DNA from 3 places in the Paenibacillus mucilaginosus 3016 genome. Region 3 is predicted to be linked to each of the others. Evidence: riboswitches for the same ligand, from Rfam matches in the RefSeq annotation. Region 3 holds a riboswitch; each other region holds the start of a gene.

Region 1 (6,808 bases), 390 kb from region 3:
GGGCCACCTGTCGGCTGCGGTCGATGTGCTTGAGAACGAGCTGGGTCTCTACATCCCGGTCTGCGGTCTCGTCAAGGACGCGAAGCACAAGACGGCCCAGCTCCTGATGGGCGACCCGGCCGAGGTGGTTCCGCTGCCGCGGGACAGCCAGGAGTTCTACCTGCTGCAGCGCATCCAGGAAGAGGTGCACCGCTTCGCGATTACGTTCCACCGGGAGACCCGGGCGAAGTCGATGGTCGTCTCGACGCTTGATTCGGTGCCGGGGATCGGCGAGAAGCGGCGCAAGGCGCTCCTGAAGCACTTCGGCTCGCTCAAAAAAATAAAAGAGGCTCAGCCCGAAGACTTTAAGCCTCTTGGTATTGGAGAAAAGCTGGCCTTGACCATCCTCCAGACCTTGAACGGGACGGAAGGGGAGGCTACGGCTGGGGAGCCGGAGGAAGCGGATCCGGCGGCAGCTCCAGGGGAGCACGCGGAGGCTTAAGCTTCGGCCCGAAGCGGGCGTGCAGCCAGGAGAGCAGCCAGCCTGCCAGAGCAGGTACGAGCAGGTATCCCGCTCCGATGGCGGTGTTCACGCTGCTGCCGGTGATCATCAGCGACAGGCCCATCAGGATGGAATCCATCGCCGCATGGGCGAAGATCGCCGTCAGGAAGCCGTAGCGCAGGAACACATAGCCGAAGATGAGGCCGATGACGGTCACTTCGATGAGCCGGGTGTACACCGGGTAGATCGGATACTGGGTGTGGCTCATCGCCCAGACGATGCTCGGCAGCAGGACGGCCAGGAAGCGGCTGCGCGTGACCGCCAGCACCAGGGCGATGCCGAGCAGGCGGTATACGGCCTCCTCCGAGATGGAGGCGGCCCAGGCCATCAGCGGGAAGATGCCGGGGACCCGCATGTTGTAGACGGAGTCGGCCGGGTCGCTCACGGCCCACACATCGAACAGCTCGGCGGCGGCGAAGAACATGACCTGCTGCAGGCCGAGCACGAACAGGCAGAAGAGGTACCCGCGGACCATGGCCGTACGGACGCTGTCCCCGAAGGAGACATCACTCCAGACCGGCCAGGGGTTCAGCCCTCTCCGCAGCCACAGCTGCCTGCCGGCCAGCAGGGACAGGTAAGTCGACACGGCCATGAACAGCACGAAGATGTTGACGAACCAGAGGTAGAAGACAGCCTGGGGTTCGGACGGTCCGCTGCCGTGCTCGGTACGGAAGGCCGGAAGCATGTTGAAGTTGTTGAGCACGTAGACTCCGGCGAAGATCAGGGTCAGGATCAGCCCGCGGCCGAACCGGATGTCGCGGCGCCCGCGGATGACCAGGATGAAGGCGGTCAGGGTCATCACGGTGGACAGGCCCATCGAAATCCAGGTCATCAGGGAGGCCCTGTCATCCTGGGCGTTCTTCCAGGCGGTGAAGGTGTCAGGAACAGGAAACTCGGGACGGAACAAGGTGATCCGGCCCCGGGTTTCTTTGACGTGCAGTTCGAGGGGCGCGGAGCCGATGGAGTCCTCCTTGCTCCGGTAGATCCGGAGCGTATTGGGACCGGTCGCATCCGAGCCGCCCGAAACCAGTGCAAACGTATCGGGGGCATATCCTTGGTCGGCCATGGTTTTTCGGATCACCGCCTCGGCATCCGGAGCGGGTTCCGAGAAGACGCCTTCACTGCGGGCTGTGGCCGAACGGCCGGTTTCCCAGCCGATGATGCGCCGGTTCGTATAGTTCACCTGGATGTAATGCGTCAGTCCGGTGCCGGGCTCGCCGATTTCGACCTCATAGAACTCCAGAGGCAGCTTCTCCCCGAAGCGTTTCTGATAGTCGTCGTACAGCCGCTCTTTTTGCAGGTACCCGCTGCGCTCCTTGACGGCCTGATAGATGACGATAGTTTCAGGCTCCGCGGCCGTCAGGCCCAGATGTTCCCGGGCAAAGCCCAGCGCCGCGCCTGCAGCCTGTTCCTTCGTAACGGAGGGAACGCCCTCGGTCACCTCCTCCATGCGTTCGGCATCTTCCATATAGGGGCTGAGCAGGTTCACGCCAAAATAGAGTAGGCATCCGATGACGGCCAGCAGCAGAAGGGACGGCTCCTTGAATCGCTTGGACATGGTCAGCTCCTTCTTGGACAGGAATGGATGAGGTATATTATATTCTTCTAAATTAGCATACATGCTTCTGCGAAATCCAATGATTTCAAGAGCATGCGTTGGAAAACAGGTGATTGGGAGAGCGTCAATAGGTAGATAACGCTTACAAACAGCCTTTCCAGGGGATTATCGTGACTTTTAGGTGAATTAGGGCTTTGTGCTGCGGGGGAAAGAGGATTATAATTCAAATCAATTGAATAACAAGCCGAATTTCTTAATGAAAACGGGGGAACCATGAGTTTAGGGGTGAATTCATCCAAGCCGCATATGGCTGGATGATAGGGTGCCTGTACATCCGAATCCGTCAGCTAACCTCGTAGGCTTTGTTACAGGAACCTATTTTTTGGCATTGGGTTTCCAGTGTCTTTTTTTTGTGCAAAAATCCTGATTTAAGAACCGAGGTGTTCGTTATTTGAAGCCAGCCGCCAAGAAATTCGAGCTGAAGCCGCCGCAAATTCTGGTACTCGGATTCGCAGCCATCATTCTGATCGGCTCTATTCTCCTGTCGCTGCCTGTGGCCTCAGCCAGCGGTCAGCCGACGCCGTTCCTCGATGCGCTGTTTACCGCGACCTCAGCTACCTGTGTAACGGGGCTGGTCGTAGTCGATACGGGTACCCATTGGTCCGTTTTCGGGCAAATCGTCATCATTCTGCTGATCCAGGTCGGTGGACTGGGCTTCATGACCATGGCGACGCTCTTCGCCTTTGTGCTGAAGAAGCGGATCTCGCTGAAGGAGCGGCTGATTCTTCAGGAGGCCATGAATCAGGGCTCGATGGAAGGGATCGTCCGGCTGATCCGCAAGGTGATCCGGTATTCGCTTACGATCGAGGCGATCGCCGCTGTCATTTTCTCGATCCGCTGGTCCTTTGACTTGGGGGTGTCACGGGGGATCTATTATGGGATTTTTCATGCGATTTCCTTCTTTAATAATGCAGGCTTCGATCTGTTCGGATCGGTGACGGGCAAATTCAGTTCCCTCACAGCCTATGCGGACGACTGGGTGATTAACCTGGTTTCGATGATGTTAATTATTCTTGGGGGTCTCGGGTTTGTCGTGATCTCCGATTTGATTGAATTCAAGACAGTGAAGAAGCTGTCTCTGCACTCTAAGGTCGTGCTGAGCGCTACCGGTATACTGATCGGCGTAGGCACGATTGTCATCTTCGTGTTCGAACTGACGAACATGAAGACGCTGGGCCCGCTGAGCTGGTCCGGCAAGTTCCTCGCCTCCCTGTTCCAATCAGTGTCTCCGAGGACGGCGGGAGCCAATTCGGTCGATATCGCGGGGCTGCGGCAGGCGACGCAGTTTTTCATCATCATCCTGATGTTCATCGGCGCTTCGCCGGGGTCCACCGGAGGCGGGATCAAAACGACTACCTTCACCACCCTGGTGGGAGCCATTGTCGCGATGATCCGCGGCAAGGAGGACATTGTGCTCTTCCATTACAGGCTCGGCAAGGACCGCATTCTCAAAGCCATCACGCTCACGATGATCGCGCTGTTCCTGGTGATCTTCGTAACGATGCTTCTCAGCACCACCGAGGATCATTCTTTCCTCATGATCTTGTTTGAAGTGACTTCCGCCTTCGGTACGGTGGGTCTCTCGATGGGGCTGACGCCGGATCTGACGGAGTTCGGCAAAGTGATGATCGCCCTGACGATGTTCGCCGGACGTCTCGGCCCGCTGACCCTTGCATATGCGCTCGGACCTAAGGCTGAGAAGGAGCTGTACCGTTACCCGGAAGGTAAAATTACGATTGGATAGGGGAACAACAACACATGAAACGCAGCCAATACGCTGTCATCGGACTGGGCCGCTTCGGCTCCTCCGTAGCAATGGAACTCATGAAGCTTGGCTATGAGGTGCTCGGCATCGATAAGGATGAGGAGTCTGTCGAGGAGATGGCTGACAAGCTGACCCATGTCGTCGTAGCCGACGCTACCGATGAAGAGGTGCTCCGGTCGCTGGGGATCCGCAACTTCGATTGTGTCGTCGTGTCGATCGGGGATGACATCCAGTCAAGCATTCTCACGGCCATTCTGCTAAAGGATATCGGTGTGGGCAATGTCGTGGCCAAGGCGCTATCGGAGCTCCATGGCAAAGTATTGAGCAAGATTGGTGTGGACCGGGTCATCTATCCGGAACGCGATATGGGCATCCGGGTGGCGCACCAGCTCGTCTCGCCGAATCTGCTCGATTATATCGAGCTTTCGAAGGAGTATACCATTGCCGAGCTGGCGGTGCCGCGATGTCTGTCCGGCCGCTCGCTGAAAGAGCTCGATACGCGGGCGCGTTATGGCTGCAGTGTGGTGGCGATTAACAAGAAGGACGGCGTGATCATCGCGCCGACGGCAACGGATACGGTGGAAGAGAAGGATATTATGGTCATCATCGGAACGAACCAGCAGATCGAGACCTTCGAGAATGCGGTCATCCGTTAATGGCTTCTTCCTAATGGGACCCCTTATGGACCGTACCGATCAATTACTAAACTGATGGGATGAGGAAGATGGAACAAGGCGTTTCATTGGAACACGTGCTGTACCTGCTCGTCATCATCCTGCTGACCGGCATGCTGGTGGGACGTCTCTCCGGTCTGCTGAAGCTCCCGGACGTGGCTCTGTTCCTGATTGCCGGAATTGTGCTGGGTCCGCTGCTGCACTGGATTCATGAGCCGAGCAGTTCCTTCACGAACCAGTTCATCCTGACCGTGGGATCTACCTTGATCCTCTTCGACGGAGGACGGAATATCCGTCTTGCCGGCCTGAAGAAGGTATGGCTCACGCTCACGCTGCTTAGTATCCCGGGAGTTCTGATTACCTGCGCGATTGTCGCGGCCGCTTCACACTGGCTGCTTCATCTGCCGTGGATGTATGCGCTGCTGCTGGGCGCGATCATTTCGTCGACCGATCCGGCGACGCTGATTCCGGTATTCAAGCAGGTAAGGGTTCGGACGAAGGTCAGGGAGACGGTCGAGAGCGAATCCGCCTTCAACGATGCGACAGGATCGATTCTCACGTTCACTCTGCTTGGTGCTCTGACCGGAGGGGGAGCGATCTCCCTTGGCGATTCGGTGAAGGAGTTTTTGATCACCGCTCTCGGCGGGATCGGCGCCGGTGTCTTGATCGGTCTCGCGCTTGCCTTCTTGACGGTGCACCGAAAGTTTGGGTTCCTCCGGGACTATGCGGGAATCGTTATGCTTGTAACGGCTGCAGGCGCATATCTCGCAGGGGATCTGCTCCATGTGAGCGGTTTTATGGCGACATTCACGGCTGGACTGATCTGGGGGAATGCCGAGCTGTTCGGGCTGGATTTCGCCGATCGGAAGCAGGAACTGCATCATGTGGCGGAGAACCTTACGGTGCTCCTTCGGATGCTGATCTTTGTCCTCCTTGGAAGCCAGGTCGACTTTGGGGTGATCGGGGAGTATCTCGTGCCGAGTCTTGGCGTGATCGCCATCTTCATGCTGATCGCAAGGCCGATGACCGTGCTCTTATGTGCTCTTCCGGACACGCGTGCGAAATGGGAGCGCAATGAACTGCTCTTCATGTTCTGGGTGCGCGAGACCGGCGTCATCCCGGCGGCCTTGTCCGGCATGGTGGTGGGGATGGGCATCGCCCACGCGGACATCATCGCGTCGGTGACCTTCCTCGCCGTGCTTGTCACGATCCTGCTGCAGGCCGGGACGACCGCCTATGCGGCCAGGCGGCTGGGTCTCGAAGAGAAGGCGGAGCCTTAGGCTCCGCCTTCTCTCTATATAATAGAAGAAACATTATGGCTGCCGGCAGCGGCAGGCGATCAGCTGGAGGAACTTCCGCCCTCGGAGCGGAAATGATGCACCGCATGGTCGATGAAACGGCGGATGGACGGCTCCAGAACGGCTTCCTCTATGAAGAGCAGGGAAGTCGTTCTTTTCGTTTGTTCCAGCTCGGGGATGTATCTCACGGTGACCTCGTTGTCCGCCAGCCAGTTGTGCCGCAGGTAGGATTCGGGCAGAAGCGTGGCCGCCTTACAGGTGGAGACCAGCCGGATGATGGCCTCGAAGGAGTCGATCTCCATCTTGACGTCGGGATGCACCTCGTACCGGTGGAACATCTCGTCCATGAGCACGCGGTACCACGTGCCGCGGGAGAAGAGGATCATCGGCAGTTCGTGGAGGTCGCGGATGTCGACCTCCTCCTTGTCCTGCAGCGGATGGACCTCGGGCAGGACGAGGCAGAGATGGTCGTCGAACAGCGGCACACAGGTCAGCGCGGGATCCGACATTTGGGAGGCGACCAGTCCGATGTCGACCTTCTTCTCCTTGACGAGCGGGACGATCTCATGCGTCTTGCCGGTCACGGCTTTGATATCCGTATGCGGGTAAGCCTGCGTATAGATCGTGATGAGCTCCGGCAGGGTGGACTGCAGCGTCGTGAGCGAGGCGCCGATAATAATGCTGGCGGGCTTGCTGTCGGTGGAATAAGCCTGCAGGGCCTGGCGGAGCTTGCGCTCAAGGCGCTTCTGCTCGATCGCATACTCGTAGCAGATCTCGCCGGCCCGGGTGAGCTCCAGCCGTTTGCCCTTGCGTTTGAAGAGCGCAACCCCGAGCTCTTCTTCGAGCCGCATGATTTTGCGGGAGAGGGCGGGCTGCGAGATGTTCAGGAGCAGGGAGGCTTTGTTCAGGCTC
Region 2 (6,808 bases), 1.2 Mb from region 3:
TCTCCGACCCGGAGCACGTGAAGGCGAAGCATCTCTGGTTCGCCTCCGGCTTCATCGAATACCGTATCCCGAACTACCTCGTCGGCAGACAAACCGTCACCAGCTTCTCCCTGTCGCTGGAGCTCTGTTCCGAAGCGCCGGGGTATAACGAGCACTGGCCTTCCGATATCACCTTCTCGCTGGGGGACACGGTGCTCGGCACCTGGACCTGTCCCGGGGACTTCGGAAGCACGCCCGGCGTCCATACGCCGAAGTGGTGGAAGCTCGGCACGCAGCACGGCCTGCTCAAGACCGTCACCGTAGACGAGCGCGGCACCTATCTTGACGGCGTCCGGCTGTCAGGGCTGACCTCGGCGGACCTCGCCATCGGCCCCGGCCGCGAGCTCCTCTTCCGCATCGCCTGCCCCGACACGGCCGAGCACCCCGGCGGCGTCAGCCTCTTCGGCCGGCATTTCGGCAATTATGACCAGGAGATCGAGGTCCGGATCGGTTACGAATGAACGGAACGAGGATAACCGACTTCACTGTTCTATAAAATCCATGCGCGTTTATTAAAATATAGGATGTGCAGCTGCTCCACCGGACCGCTGGGAGGCTTCCCGCCGGCTGTTCTTCGGCCTGATCTGGCAGGGTCCCTATCTCACCGCAGTCCATACGGGGATACGAGGTGTACGCCTGCCGGACGGATGGTCTCAGCTGCAGCCGCTGCAGGCGAAGCTGATCCGCTGTTTGCCTCAGGCGGCCGCGATCCGCGGCCTGCAGTTCGAGCCGGCAGGTATGCGGTTCAGCCTCCGCCTCTAGCCCTATATTGGCACAAAAAAAAGCCGTACAGGCCCTCTCTCCTGCACGGCTTCCCTCTGTTTTGCTCCCTCTCTTACGCTTACTCCGCCACCACCGAGCCGTAGGCCGGAATCGTTACCCCAGGAGCCCGTCTCCGCCACCACGGTGTTCCCGTCGGCCCATATGTAATAATCGCGGTACTTGCTGTTCGGATCGGCGCTTGCTTCCTTGAACCACGGATGCTCGCTGCTCGAATGGTTGATGACAAGGTCCATGATGAACTTGACGCCCTTGCGGTCCGCTTCCTTCATCAGGCTCCGGAAGTCATTCAGGGTCCCGTACTCGGGGTCCACCTGATAATAGTCCGTCACATCGTATTTATGATAGCTCGGGGAAGCGTTGATCGGCATCATCCAGACGCCGCTGATACCCCGATCCTGACCCGAATGCGGCCGGCCGTCATTCAGGTAGTCCAGCTTCTGTGCGATCCCCTTGAGATCGCCGTGCCCGTCGCCGTTGGAATCATAGAAGGAATTCACATAGATTTCGTAGAATACCCCGCTCCCGTTGGATGCGCCCGGACCCTACGGTTCCTGCGCCATCACGCCGGAGGCGAATGCAGCCAGCATCGGTACGGTCAGCATAGCGGCGGATATTCTTCTAAGACGTTTCTTGCGGCTCACAACAGATCAGCTCCCTTGGTCTCCGAGGGAAAATATGGACCAACGAGGTAGAAAATATCGTCCCTTCTTCCGACACACAGACTTACAGCGCGCGCTTGACCGCTTCCCACAGGGCCTCGCACAGCTCGGCCGAGCGTGACTCTTCCCCTCCGGCCCGGACGATCCAGGTGCCGGCGGCCTCGCGAATTTCCACCGGCCTGCCCTGCCTGTTCAAATAAGCGATCATCTCCCCGATCGTCAAGAGAGGAAGCGCCTTGACGGAGTCCACGCCGTTCAGGTAATACACCATCTCCTCGTGGTCACCGATCGCGATATAATCCCCTTCCTGCGGCGTCCACTGCCGGCGCAGATTCTCCTGCTGTTCTCTGCTGAGCTCCTGCAGACTGCTGCTCCTGATGCGCTGCATCATAATGGCATTCTCCCCTTTCCCTCCGGACCGCGGCATGCCTTGGCACGCCAAACAGACCCATGCCGCGGCCGGAAGGCTGGCTTCCGGCCGTGTATCCCATGGGCCGCATAAAAAAAAACTACGGCTGTCCAATCCACTTACAAAGTTTGGCCTCAGTTTGCCTGAGGTAAGCCGCGGGGTTACGGCGGAAGCGTCTCCGTTTTGTTGTTTCAGTCAATCGTTCCTTCCAACGACTTCGTTCTCTGTAGAAAGTGTCGTAGGGAACAGATCGGAGACGGTGCAGTAAGTTTTTTTGCTTCAGGGCATCATCCACAAGGACAACAAATTCCCCACTACGCAGTATGTGTTCGTTCCAACTGCGGCGGCCAGTTGTACGCCGGTGCTTGGTTTTGGTTTGGCGAAAGAATCGTTCGTGGTCGTTATTCGTTCTCGGAATATTCGGGGTATCGTAACACGTAAAAAGCCCCTTCCAAAAACCTTCAGTGTAACTCTGAAAATTGGTTAGGAGGGGCGTATCCTCCGTCCTAGTGTATGTCTGCTGCATCCAAGACAGCAGACAGCCCATTTCCCATCGAACCGTTTCACTACTCTGGTCCGCTTTTACAAGGGCAGGCTCCAATATTCTGGCTGTTTCCTGAATGGGGATCTGCCAACGCTTTACAGCTTCATACTGAGCAGTCAATTCCGGCAGCTTTCGGAAGAGTTTGGTTATTTTACTCAGGAATGAAGGCCCCCTTTTTTTGCTTCACTTTGCTCCAGTGAAGCTTTTACTGCTTGGGCATTTTCGTAAATCCGAATACCAGGCAAGTCTAGGGGAGGGGTGCCGTCTTCCAAAAGCAGCGAGCGTGTGGCGGCCAGGTAGTCCCGGGCTACTTCGGCTTCTACAGTGGACTCGTGCTCGACCTGTTTCTCAATTTCCCGAATACCTCGCAAGCTTTTTTTAATCTCGGTCTTCAGTTTACGGTCCAAATCGACTACCGGCTTGGCAATATCTTTGAGATAGTGGTACTGGCAATATTGGTAAGGGGTGTCACCCCATGTTTCCTCCATAGCCATACGGATCGACCGTTGGCCATCACTTACCAACCCAACAACTGGATAATCCAAGTCCTTAACAGGCTTTAGCAGAGCTTTGAGCTCCGAGCACGATCCGCTTTTCAGGTTTTTGGCAGCTAAAATACGACCACTAAATCCTTCGCGAACAACATAGAGCGTTTCATTACCTTTTTCGGGCTGAACCCCATCCATAGACAAGAGAAGGCCGCCATGTTCCTTTACGATTTTTTTTAAATCTTCCTTTACATCATCGGTTAAAGAAGCGCGAAGCAAAGTTAGATACCATTCGTATAAACGCATCGCATGGCGCTCGGAGGTTGGAATCGCTCGCTGGGTCAACGCTTCGGATATTTCAGTAACCGTCATATGCTGTTTGAAGCGCATTTCTCCAACAAGCACAAGAACGTCATAAGCATAAGATGTATGTTTTAAACATAGGGCGTCCGCTTGAGCCGAACGAAAATAACGCTCCAATTTACCGCAGGCTTCGTTCGGGCAGTGGTAGGCCATATTCCAGACATCTAAAATTCCCTTCAGTGTAGCTACAATCTTATGTGAAGCGGTATGATGCCGCTTGAGCTTCGTACCGCAATCCGGGCAGTGTGTCAGCTCGGGACGGAAGTAGATTCTTTTTTCAGGAATAAGTCGATTTCGAGGTAGCCCTCTTCTCGCTTTCATGAAAGATCCCTCCAAATGGTCTGTACCGATAATTACCCATTGGAGGGGGCAGTTAGTAAGTTAATCAGCCGTAGAAAAAAAAGACCCGTGGCTGCGGGTCTTTCACTACGAGCTTGAATTCGTGCTCCGACCCATCTTCCGCTGACGAGGTTAGCTGTCGGGCTCGGGGTAGATGGTCCCCTACATGATCACATGATACGCCCCAAAAACTTGGTTCCCCCGCTTCCCGGACCCAGCGGCCCGGCAATTAAGCGCAGGTTCATCATACCGGGTCGGGGGGCTGCCGTCAAGGCTTCATCCCGATTTTCCATGATCTGCCGCACGGCCCCCTTCCGTTGTCTTTAGTGTTTACGCTCCTGGATCACGGCCTCTACGGCCTTGCGGAACTCCCGCTCTTTCTTCCGGCTCATCCGCTCTTCCGCCTGCAAGGATCTCAGCAGGGACACGCACATCCCGCCCATAATCACGGCGAACGGCAGAGCCGTGACGATAGAAGCGGTCTGAAGCGCCTCTAGCCCGTGGCTGAGAAGCAGCACCAGTGCGATGGCCGCCTGGGCGACGCCCCAGGCGACTTTCACTTTCACCGAAGGCACGAGACTGCCTCCGGAGGAGAACATGCCAAGCACATAGGTTGCCGAATCCGCTGAAGTCACGAAGAACGTAACGATGAGCAGTGCGGCCAGCACCGCCAGGAAGCTCCCCAGAGGGAGATGGCTCAAAGTGGCGAACAAAGCCGTCGTTACATCGTTGTTCACCAGATCCGTCAGGGGAATGCCTTCCATTATCTGCTGATGCAGCCCTGTGCCGCCGAAGACGGAGAACCAGATGAAGCTGAACAGACTTGGAATGAAGAGAACGCCAAGCACGAACTCCTTAATAGTCCGCCCCCGGGACACCCGGGCGATGAACATCCCGACGAACGGTGCCCAGGCGATCCACCAGGCCCAATAGAAGAGTGTCCAGCTGCTGACCCAGGTGCCCTGGGTGAACGGCGTCATACGCAGGCTCATCTGGATCAGGTTCTGCAGATAGCCGCCCAGCGTCACCGTAAAGGTATCGAGCAGGAAGAACGTCGGCCCCAGAATGAACGTACAGACAAGCAGTCCGATAGCGATGATCAGGTTGGTATTGCTGAGAATGCGGATTCCCTTATCGAGGCCCGAGGCTGCAGACAGCAGATACAGAATGGTCAGCACAATCAGGATGACAATCTGTACCGTGACCCCGTTCGGTATGCCCCAGATGAAGTTCAGGCCGCCGTTAATCTGCAGCGTGCCAAGACCGAGGGATGTCGCTACACCGAAGGCCGTCGCAATGATTGCCAAGATATCAATAAACTTGCCGAGCGATCCGTTCACTCTATCTCCGATCAGAGGCTCGAAGGTCTGGGAGATCAGGGCCGTTTTTTTCTTGCGAAACTGAAAGTAAGCCAAAGCGACGCCGACTACCGAATAGATCGCCCAAGGGTGCAGTCCCCAATGAAAGAAGGCGTACCGCAGAGCCAGCCGCGCGGCCTCCGTCGACCCGCTCTCCGCTTCCTGAGGAGGCGAGGCATAGTGGGATAAGGGCTCCGCCACTCCCCAGAACACCAGGCCTATTCCCATCCCTGCGCTGAAGAGCATGGCGAACCAGCTCCAGTCGGAATATTCGGGCTCATCCGTATCCTCCCCGAGACGGATCCTGCCGTACCTGCTGAAAGCGAGATAGATGACGAACACCAGGAATCCAAGGGCGGCGAACAGATAGAACCAGCCGAACTTCCCTGTCGTAAAAGCCAAAAATTCATTCGCCCGGGCGGCAAGCCCCTGTGGATCCAAGGCCCCCCACAGCACAAAGGCTACGATAATCAATACGGAAACTCCAAATACCATAGGTACCTCCTATCCTTCTGCTTCTATTTTCAATTGTCTCAGGTGTACTCATGATGGCCTGTGTTCCTTAGCTCTCGGCCAAGCCATTCAAGGGGGCTGCCCTACCATCTCCCACACTGCGCGGACACCGGCTGCCCCTTCTTTCTGCATTCTCCCCCACTTAGGCTGCTGTATTCCCTATGGATTGCCAATCGCATTCTTGTCTTCCTGCCAAGCCGGCTCCCGCCGCTTCCCGCCTTTTAAGTGTAAGTACAATTTGGACATTGTGTCAACATCATTTTCAGTTTATACTGTTTGTACAGAAAAAACTGTACAATATAATCGCGGCAGCAAAGAGACTTCCCGGACATCTTTCCCGCAGTCCTTTACATTGCCCGGGTTGTTCCTTACAATAGCGTTGTATACCTAAAGGCAGGGTGAAAAACGATACCATGGAACCGACAAACCGCATATCCTCAGAGCAGGAGCTCGTTATACAAAAAGCCCGCAAGCGCATCATCGAAGCGATCGGCAATAATATGGACCTGTACGGGATCACCCCCTCCACCGGACATCTCTATGGGCTTCTCTTCTTCCAGAACAAGCCGATGACCCTGGACGAAATGGGCCGGGCGATGGAAATGAGCAAAACCAGCATGAGTACCGGGGTACGGACGCTTGTCGACTTGAAGATGGTTCACAAGGTATGGGAGAAGGGCTCCCGCAAGGATCTCTATGAGGTCGAGATGGACTGGTTCCAGACCTTCAGCGACTTCTTCTCCCTGAAATGGCGCAAGGCGCTGGAGATGAATCTTAGTGCCCTCCGCAAATCCAAGGCGGAATTATCGTCGCTTGGCACCCAAGCTCCTGAGGATTCTCCACTTCATGAGACCCTTCAGACGGATCTGCATAAAATCGATGAAGCCATCCGCTACTACCAGTGGCTCGACCGGCTGATTGACACCTTCGAATCCGGAGAAATCTTCGACTGGGTCCCCAAAGATCCGCCGCAGTCATGAGAGGGAACCACCCCGTGCTCCGGATCCTCTTGCATGAGAGGGACATGGTAGAGTCCGCCCGGAGCCGGCACATCCATTAGAAGCCCCTCCTGCCACAAAGGGACAGGCCGCAGTCAGCGGCCTGTCCCTTTGTGATTCACCCGGTCAGCATCAGGGTAACGATCATGATCGTCAGGAGCGTCCCGATGATCGAAAGCGAGATGAAGGTGAAGTACACCGTTCTGCGCGGATCGGCGAACCGGCCTTCCCGGATGCCCCTGGATTTGCGGATATAATCCCTCGTCGCGAGCATGATGATGATCAGGCCGAGCTTGGCTCTTCCCGACCGACGCT
Region 3 (6,808 bases):
TCACACCCGCCTTGTGGTCAGCTTCGATAATGGACAATTTGAAACCACTTATGGATCTGACATCCTGAGGAAGACGCCTCCTGAGGTGATCCAGATAGTATACGGCATAAAAGCAGCCCAATGGGCTGAAGTAATCAAGCCGATCGATCAAACCGTTGTCATTGGTCCGCCGCGAGGCACGATGACGAATAGGAACCAAAGGTCACCATAAGGGTGACCTCTTTTTTATTCAAGCGGAAGTAAAGCGTATGAACAACAACGGTTGCTGGAAACAATAGGGATTACGACTTTTTGAAAGTAGGAGAATTTATGCCGAACATGATCTGGTATTACGGATTGATTGTCATAGGGGCGATCATTACAGGCTATACGTTGTTTCGAAAAAGAAATGTAGTGGATTTGTTCACTTACTTTTTGTTTACAACAGCTTGGACATGGGTAGGTGAAGCCGTCGTGCTCTTCGTATTCAATGCTTACGCTTATAAACCCGGACTGTATCCGGATCCTTTTGCTGAAAATATTATCGGCCATATCATAGCAAATTCAGCAATATGGGCGTCAACCGCGATTTGGGTTATGATTTTTCAGCCGACCTATCTCATTATCGGATTGATCTGCTTATTGTTTATGCTGATAGAGGAAATGTTTCTTAACGCCGGCGTCTATACTCAGTATTGGTGGCACACATATATGACCGGTATTTGTTCCTTTGTTTTTTTAGCTGCCATGAAGAAGTGGTACATAATATTAAAGAAAACTAAACGAAACTCCCCACGCATTACAGTTTTCTGGACAATCGCATGGATCATTTTACAGACTCCGACGAGCGTGCTCATGCTTTTCGACAAACAGTTTTTTCGCGTAAATTGGGTCGAGAACATTTACAGGGACAGCACGTTATTTAGCGGTTTTTTGTACCATGTCCTGATGGCATTTATTGTAATCTACTTTATGTTCGTGCCCAAGAACAAATACTGGAAACTGGCCCCTTTCTTAATTCTGATATTAGCAGATGTAATTCTCTGGAGCACCGGCATATTGATATTCTATGGTGATTGGAAAATGATTTATCTAATCTGCATTCGCGCCGCATGTTTGCTGTACATCTACATGCTTGAGAAACATTCGGTAAACAGCGTGATTGAGAAGGCATCGCTGGAGCATAAAGCTGTTGCGAAGAAATGACTTTAAGCGCCCTTGCCGAATGGCAGGGCGCTGTTTGCTATCATACCCTCCTCTCACCGTCATGGATGAATAATAATTTGTCAGGATGTAACAATACCAAGTGAGGCAGTGAGAGGGGGAGTCCGGTGGGGTTTGCTTTTTTCTTTTTTGTGGCGTGGCTTACGATAGCAGGATTCGGGTTTATGAGGAAGCAGCTTACTTTTGTCGAAAATACCGTTCTGCTGTTACTCATCATGATTATCAGCATTCACTGGTCGTGGATTATCTTTGAAGAGTTGAAGCACGTCGAGATTTCAAAAGAACCAATAAATTATACGACCTTCCTGATCCACCGGAGCATTACCATCCCTGTGATGGTGGTCATCGCTATCAATTTGGTGAAGCGGGCGGCTACCATTACCAAAGCACTGCTGACGGCCGGCCTTTCCGTCCTGCTTCATGTGGTCCTTGTACTTGTCGGACGTTTTGTCGGGATCACGCATGCGGTGCATTGGAATCTGATCTATGACGTGGTTTATTTTGCTCTGCTGCACGTCATCGCTTATGTCTTCTTAAAGTACTTCCACCATTTGGGCCAAAGCGAGGCGGAACGCGTATGACTCTCTGGGTGAACTTCAGTCTCAACGAAATCTCGATATTGGTGCTCAACACCGCCGTGTATGTGCTCATGTTTTTTCTGCCCAGGAAATTAACGTCTCAGGTCCGAACGCTGAGCTTGCTATGGGGATTCACCATTGGGGTTATCTTTGATTTTACGATCGGCGGAGGACTCATTGATTTCTATATGGTGAACGATTCGAACCATTTTGAAGCCTTTGATTTTTTGTATTACTTTCTGTTTGCGCCCTTCGGATATTTTTTCTTCTATTTCTATGAAATCCTGCGGATCAACAAAAAAACGTTCATTCCTTATGTGTTGGCCTGGTCCGTCGTTGGGGTGGCGGCGCAGTGGGCGTTCACCTTTCTGGAGATTATTACGTTTCAGAAAGGGTACAAGGTCCCTTATTCGTTCCCAGTGTTCCTGGTAACCCAGACCTTGACGGGGATATATTTGGAACGCGTAAAGTCCAGACAACCTATTATGGCTGCTCCCAAGAAGAAAGAGTCCAGAAAATATGTGCTCAGGAGATGGCTTACCTGAGAAGAAAGCTATGGGAAATAAGCCCACCTGCCGATATAGTTTATGGAGGTGGACTTTATGAGAAAAGTGGAACGCAATGCTCTCCAGCCTGGCAGACTGATAAACGTGTATTACGATTTAGGAGGAGGTGAGGAAATGAGTGTCGGGCATTTTAGAGAAATCAGCATCGACATTCTTGATGAAGATTCTTCGGCTTTCATAATACTAGAAGGCATAAATGAGGGAATTATGGGAATCAATCTGGAATGTGTATAAAATGTTATTCCAGCTTGATAAAAACTAAACTGTTCGCATATAATGCGAACAGAGGTGATTTACGGATGCTGCAGGGTATTGAGCGTAAAGTTTTACGGATCATAGCGAATTATTGGAGTGGCCGACACCGCTGTCCTTTGATTGATGAGCTGATGATCAAGACCGGTCGCAGTAAAGAGGGCATATACAAAGTACTAACGGTGCTCGCGAAAGAGGAGTACATCGAGTGGTCCCCTACAATCCCCCAAGTTATGTTAGTCATCAATCCGTATGAACGAGATGCGCCGAACAACTGGGCGCAACCGGTCCGATCCCAAACTAGGTACTTCATGGATTAGTCCAAAGTTACCTTTGACCATGATGCATTACTAAGAGGATACCGGTTACATGACACCTTTTATAAGGGTGACAGCTAGTACATACAAAGTAGCCGCGGGCTTACCGTGGCTTTTCCCTTATCCAAAATTATTCGAAATGGAGCTAATTTTTTGTGCCTTTCATTTCAAAACGACGGTATTTGAGACAAGTTTTTTTGTCAGATGACCTGATACTGGAGCTACAGCAATGGATAAAGAGATAATGGGCCAGTATTGGGTAAGCAAGAACATCGCCCGGAGATGGTCCTTAACTACCCAATACCCGAATCCGGCCATTACCGCCCAACAGGCACCAGCAGGGGACGGTAATCCGGGAGGCCAACGATTATAGAGGCTGCCAGCGATCCGCAGAATAGACAAACTATACATTGAACAAGAGCGGAGATAGCCAAGAAGTCAAAATAAAATGTCCGATATGCGCGCTTCTGGCCATCTGCATACAGGCTGCAATTGTTCCGTGACTGCTGGGGAACGGATCCCAACCTCCATCACTGGCCACATGATGACAAAGAATCCCCCCACCAGTAGGCTAGTTACTCCTCTTCTCGAGAGGCTTTTTTGGTGCAAAACTTCTGTCTTTCTTTATATCAAGACTTCATAATATGCCATGGCCCTCCGAAACAACTCATCCGTATGCATATCGAAGCCCGTCCCGACCGGGTCTGAAATAAGATTACACAAGGATGCAGGTTCCCAAGCATCTTCGTTCTCCCGCCATTGCGCCTCAATCGCATCGGATAGCAGCTTCAAGGCGGAGCAAGCAGGTCCGATCAGGTAGTCCTTGTGAATTTCGAGCGAATAACCTTGTAACCAGAGATGGTTCGCGTAAGTGATCATTTCCGTCACTGTGCCTCTGTCGCCAGGGTGAATATGCCGGACGCTATTCCTTTTGCCATAACGATTTGCCCAGGCGTCCCTGACAGGTTCCGGTCTTGCGCGCAGCATAATATGTGACGCTATGGATACGTTTTGCCTACGCGCGACGAGATCCAGAAGAGCGGTTTGAACCAGATCCGTTCGGTTGTCGCCCCATATGATCCGATGCAAAGCCGTGATTTCGAGAGCTTTGCGAATGGTTGTTCGCTTCAACTGATGGAGGAAAGAGGCCCATCTGATTATATCGAACGCCTTGTCGTCGGAAGACATGATACATTCACCCCATCCGGAGTAGGAGCCGCAGCTGATGAGCAGCACCCCGTAGCGGCAATTCGTCAGCCTTCCCTTCCTCGCATGGAAACAGGACTCATAATCAAGCTCGAAAAGCTGGATCCCCGTAATACGTGCATCTTCCAAACGCTTGTCTTCTTCGCTAATAACGAGAGCGTCGTTTATTAAGCCAATTGTCATCGTCATCTCTGCGTCACCTCAACCAGAAGGATAACGGCGATACCCAGGCGATAAAACAGAGTATTCCGCAATTCCTTTCTTAACCGCTGCCTCTCCTCTCGATATGGAGGTTGAATCGAGTTACCGTTGTTCATGATGATTTCCCTTCCTTTCGGATCGTAATGGTCCGATTGAGCAGGGCACAGCATAGAAGCCGTACTTAAGAAGGAGATCCGCTTCAGTAGGGCTTATCGTTCATGGACGTCTCGTCCTATAAGCGCATAGAAGATAGGTCTCTCTGAACGCTTACGAGGTTAGCTGTCGGATTCGGACTGAGAGTAGCCCTTCATGAAAGAAATCATGATTCACCCCAAGGCAGTTGTCAGCCAACTCTAGGTTCCCCCGTTTCCCGGATCCGGGAATTCAGCGATTACGGCATTTCAGCGTATACCTTACCATTCGAACTGAGCAACATGATACGCGATGATGGCATGTACTGTAAAATTCGCGAAATGCGATATAACGATGAAATATCGAAAATTAGCTTGTCATCCCTGATTTCGAGCGATAGAAGCCAGTGTTTCGCGATTGCAGCCTATGCTGTCTCGCTCAATCGTGCAAAAGGGACGATAAGCCTCGGAAGATGAACGATAACCCGCATTCGCCGATTATGGAAACGAATGCGGGCCGATATTTTTTTATACTTTTTTTACGCGTCCCCGCGACATCTTAACACTATTTTTATGCCGAACCGTATTATCATTGCTTATGCGGAAGCAGAAAAACAAAATATGAACCGCTGAATTTCACGACACGTGGAAGCGGGGGAACCACTGGGACCGGACCGTAAGCCGGACTATGGGGTGAATCCCAAGGTAACTTGGGTAAGGCGACTCTCACGCCCGAATCCGACAGCTAACCTCGTAAGCGAATCTAGGGAGCAACATTTTTTCGTAATGCGCGCGTTTATTTGGCTGCGAGCGCAGAAGCAGCGAGAAGAGTCAATCTTCCGCGGCTTCTTTTTTGTTGCTCTTACGGTGGAGGAGAAGGTGCAATGAGTTTAAAAACGGACGGGTCTTACATCTTGGTGGCCACCACGAACAAGAGAGGAAGGGCATTTATGAGCGTGCTCCATTCGATGAACATGCCGTACGCCGTGCTAACAAACAGCAAGCAGGAAATGCTGGAGCTGGAGGAGCTCGGGATCGAACCTACCGTTCTAGTCGATACCGTCGATAGGTCAGCCTGGTTGGTACCGGATATTCCTATTGGCAAGGTGATTATCTTTGAAGAGTCTCTGCCGCTAACCTGCCGCTATCTGCAGGCTGTCACATCTTGGACCCAAGGTCCCATCTATGTGGTATCAAGCAGTGGGATGATTCGAAGGATGTATAAGGAACTGGGAGCCACATACGTCATTCATAGCCGAAATGCTGATGTGTCGTTTTTACTCGATATAAGTTCGAAATAGGAGGTTAGGTTACCATGTTGGATATTGTGATGGTGGTATCTTTTATTGTTCTGGCTTTACTAATGGCGGGATTGGCTGCTTGGGCTGGCAAAGTTTCCGATGAAGGAGCTGGCCGTTCATGATGTGGGCGCTTGGTGTAGTAGTTGTCGCCGTCTTTGTCTATCTGACATATGTGTTGTTAAATCCAGAAAAATTCTAACTGCGGGAAGATAGGAAGGGGTTTGGGTCGTTATGTACGCTACTTTGTCCATCGTGGTTACGCTGCTGCTTGTCTTGGTGCTGGCGCGGCCAGTCGGTCTTTATATGGCACAGGTTTTTGATTATGAGAAGTCCAAATGGGACAAATGGTTCGGCTGGATCGAGAAGCCGATCTATACCATTAGCGGGATCTGCCGCGACAATCAGACCTGGAAGCAATATGCGCTCGCTGTCGTCTTTAGCAATCTGGTCATGATCATTCTGGTTTATTTGATTTTTCGTTTTCAGAAGTTTCTGCCGCTCAATCCATCCGGAATTGCGAATATGGAGCCCACGCTGGCATTCAACACGGCGATCAGCTTCATGACCAATACGAATTTGCAGCATTACAGCGGAGAAAGCGGCCTTTCCTATCTATCTCAAATGATTGCTATCGTATTCATGATGTTTACGGCTCCTGCTACGGGACTAGCGGCAGCGATTGCCATCATTAGGGCGCTTGCGGGTAAGCCGATAGGCAATTTCTTTGTCGATTTGATTCGTTCGATTACACGAATTTTGCTCCCTGTAGCTTTTGTCGCGGCACTGATCTTTATTGCGCTTGGTGTACCGCAAACACTTGAACCTACCGTTACGGCTCATACGATCGGCGGTGAAGTGCAGGAGATTGCACGCGGTCCGGTGGGATCGTTCCTCTCCATTAAGGAGCTTGGCAATAATGGCGGCGGCTTCTTCGGCGCAAATTCCGCCCATCCGTTCGAAAACCCGGATGCGATCAGCAATCTGCTGCAAATCGTTCTGATGCTGCTTTTTGGCACGGCAATTCCTTTTACGTATGGCAAAATGGTCGGTAAT

The links. A riboswitch is a leader RNA that binds a small molecule or an ion and turns the genes downstream of it on or off. The one in region 3 is predicted to bind cyclic di-AMP.
Region 1: it holds a riboswitch for cyclic di-AMP, as region 3 does, so the genes downstream of both, PM3016_RS05935 (TrkH family potassium uptake protein) here and PM3016_RS07685 (enolase-like domain-containing protein) in region 3, are expected to answer to the same signal.
Region 2: it holds a riboswitch for cyclic di-AMP, as region 3 does, so the genes downstream of both, PM3016_RS12560 (transposase) here and PM3016_RS07685 (enolase-like domain-containing protein) in region 3, are expected to answer to the same signal.

Annotation. Positions count from the first base shown of each region.
Region 1 is NC_016935.1:1,298,680-1,305,487, forward strand. Features, by position in the region: gene uvrC (excinuclease ABC subunit UvrC) at 1-481, shown strand, start outside; gene PM3016_RS05930 (CPBP family intramembrane glutamic endopeptidase) at 417-2,099, opposite strand; cyclic di-AMP (ydaO/yuaA leader) riboswitch at 2,332-2,476, shown strand; gene PM3016_RS05935 (TrkH family potassium uptake protein) at 2,551-3,903, shown strand; gene PM3016_RS05940 (potassium channel family protein) at 3,918-4,580, shown strand; gene PM3016_RS05945 (cation:proton antiporter) at 4,649-5,878, shown strand; gene PM3016_RS05950 (LysR family transcriptional regulator) at 5,938-6,808, opposite strand, start outside.
Region 2 is NC_016935.1:2,928,583-2,935,390, reverse strand. Features, by position in the region: gene PM3016_RS12575 (ArsR/SmtB family transcription factor) at 1-500, shown strand, start outside; partial or broken gene PM3016_RS12570 (alpha-amylase family glycosyl hydrolase) at 918-1,463, opposite strand; gene PM3016_RS12565 (hypothetical protein) at 1,546-1,872, opposite strand; gene PM3016_RS12560 (transposase) at 2,590-3,606, opposite strand; cyclic di-AMP (ydaO/yuaA leader) riboswitch at 3,730-3,870, opposite strand; gene PM3016_RS12555 (glycine betaine uptake BCCT transporter) at 3,948-5,477, opposite strand; gene PM3016_RS12550 (GbsR/MarR family transcriptional regulator) at 5,909-6,475, shown strand; gene PM3016_RS38590 (hypothetical protein) at 6,612-6,767, opposite strand; gene PM3016_RS12545 (MFS transporter) at 6,776-6,808, opposite strand, start outside.
Region 3 is NC_016935.1:1,683,742-1,690,549, forward strand. Features, by position in the region: gene PM3016_RS07655 (cupin domain-containing protein) at 1-211, shown strand, start outside; gene PM3016_RS07660 (hypothetical protein) at 310-1,185, shown strand; gene PM3016_RS07665 (hypothetical protein) at 1,311-1,784, shown strand; gene PM3016_RS07670 (hypothetical protein) at 1,781-2,326, shown strand; gene PM3016_RS07675 (hypothetical protein) at 2,384-2,581, shown strand; gene PM3016_RS07685 (enolase-like domain-containing protein) at 3,541-4,311, opposite strand; cyclic di-AMP (ydaO/yuaA leader) riboswitch at 4,574-4,723, opposite strand; cyclic di-AMP (ydaO/yuaA leader) riboswitch at 5,072-5,230, shown strand; gene PM3016_RS07690 (hypothetical protein) at 5,339-5,755, shown strand; gene PM3016_RS38035 (hypothetical protein) at 5,770-5,877, shown strand; gene kdpF (K(+)-transporting ATPase subunit F) at 5,877-5,954, shown strand; gene kdpA (potassium-transporting ATPase subunit KdpA) at 5,987-6,808, shown strand, end outside.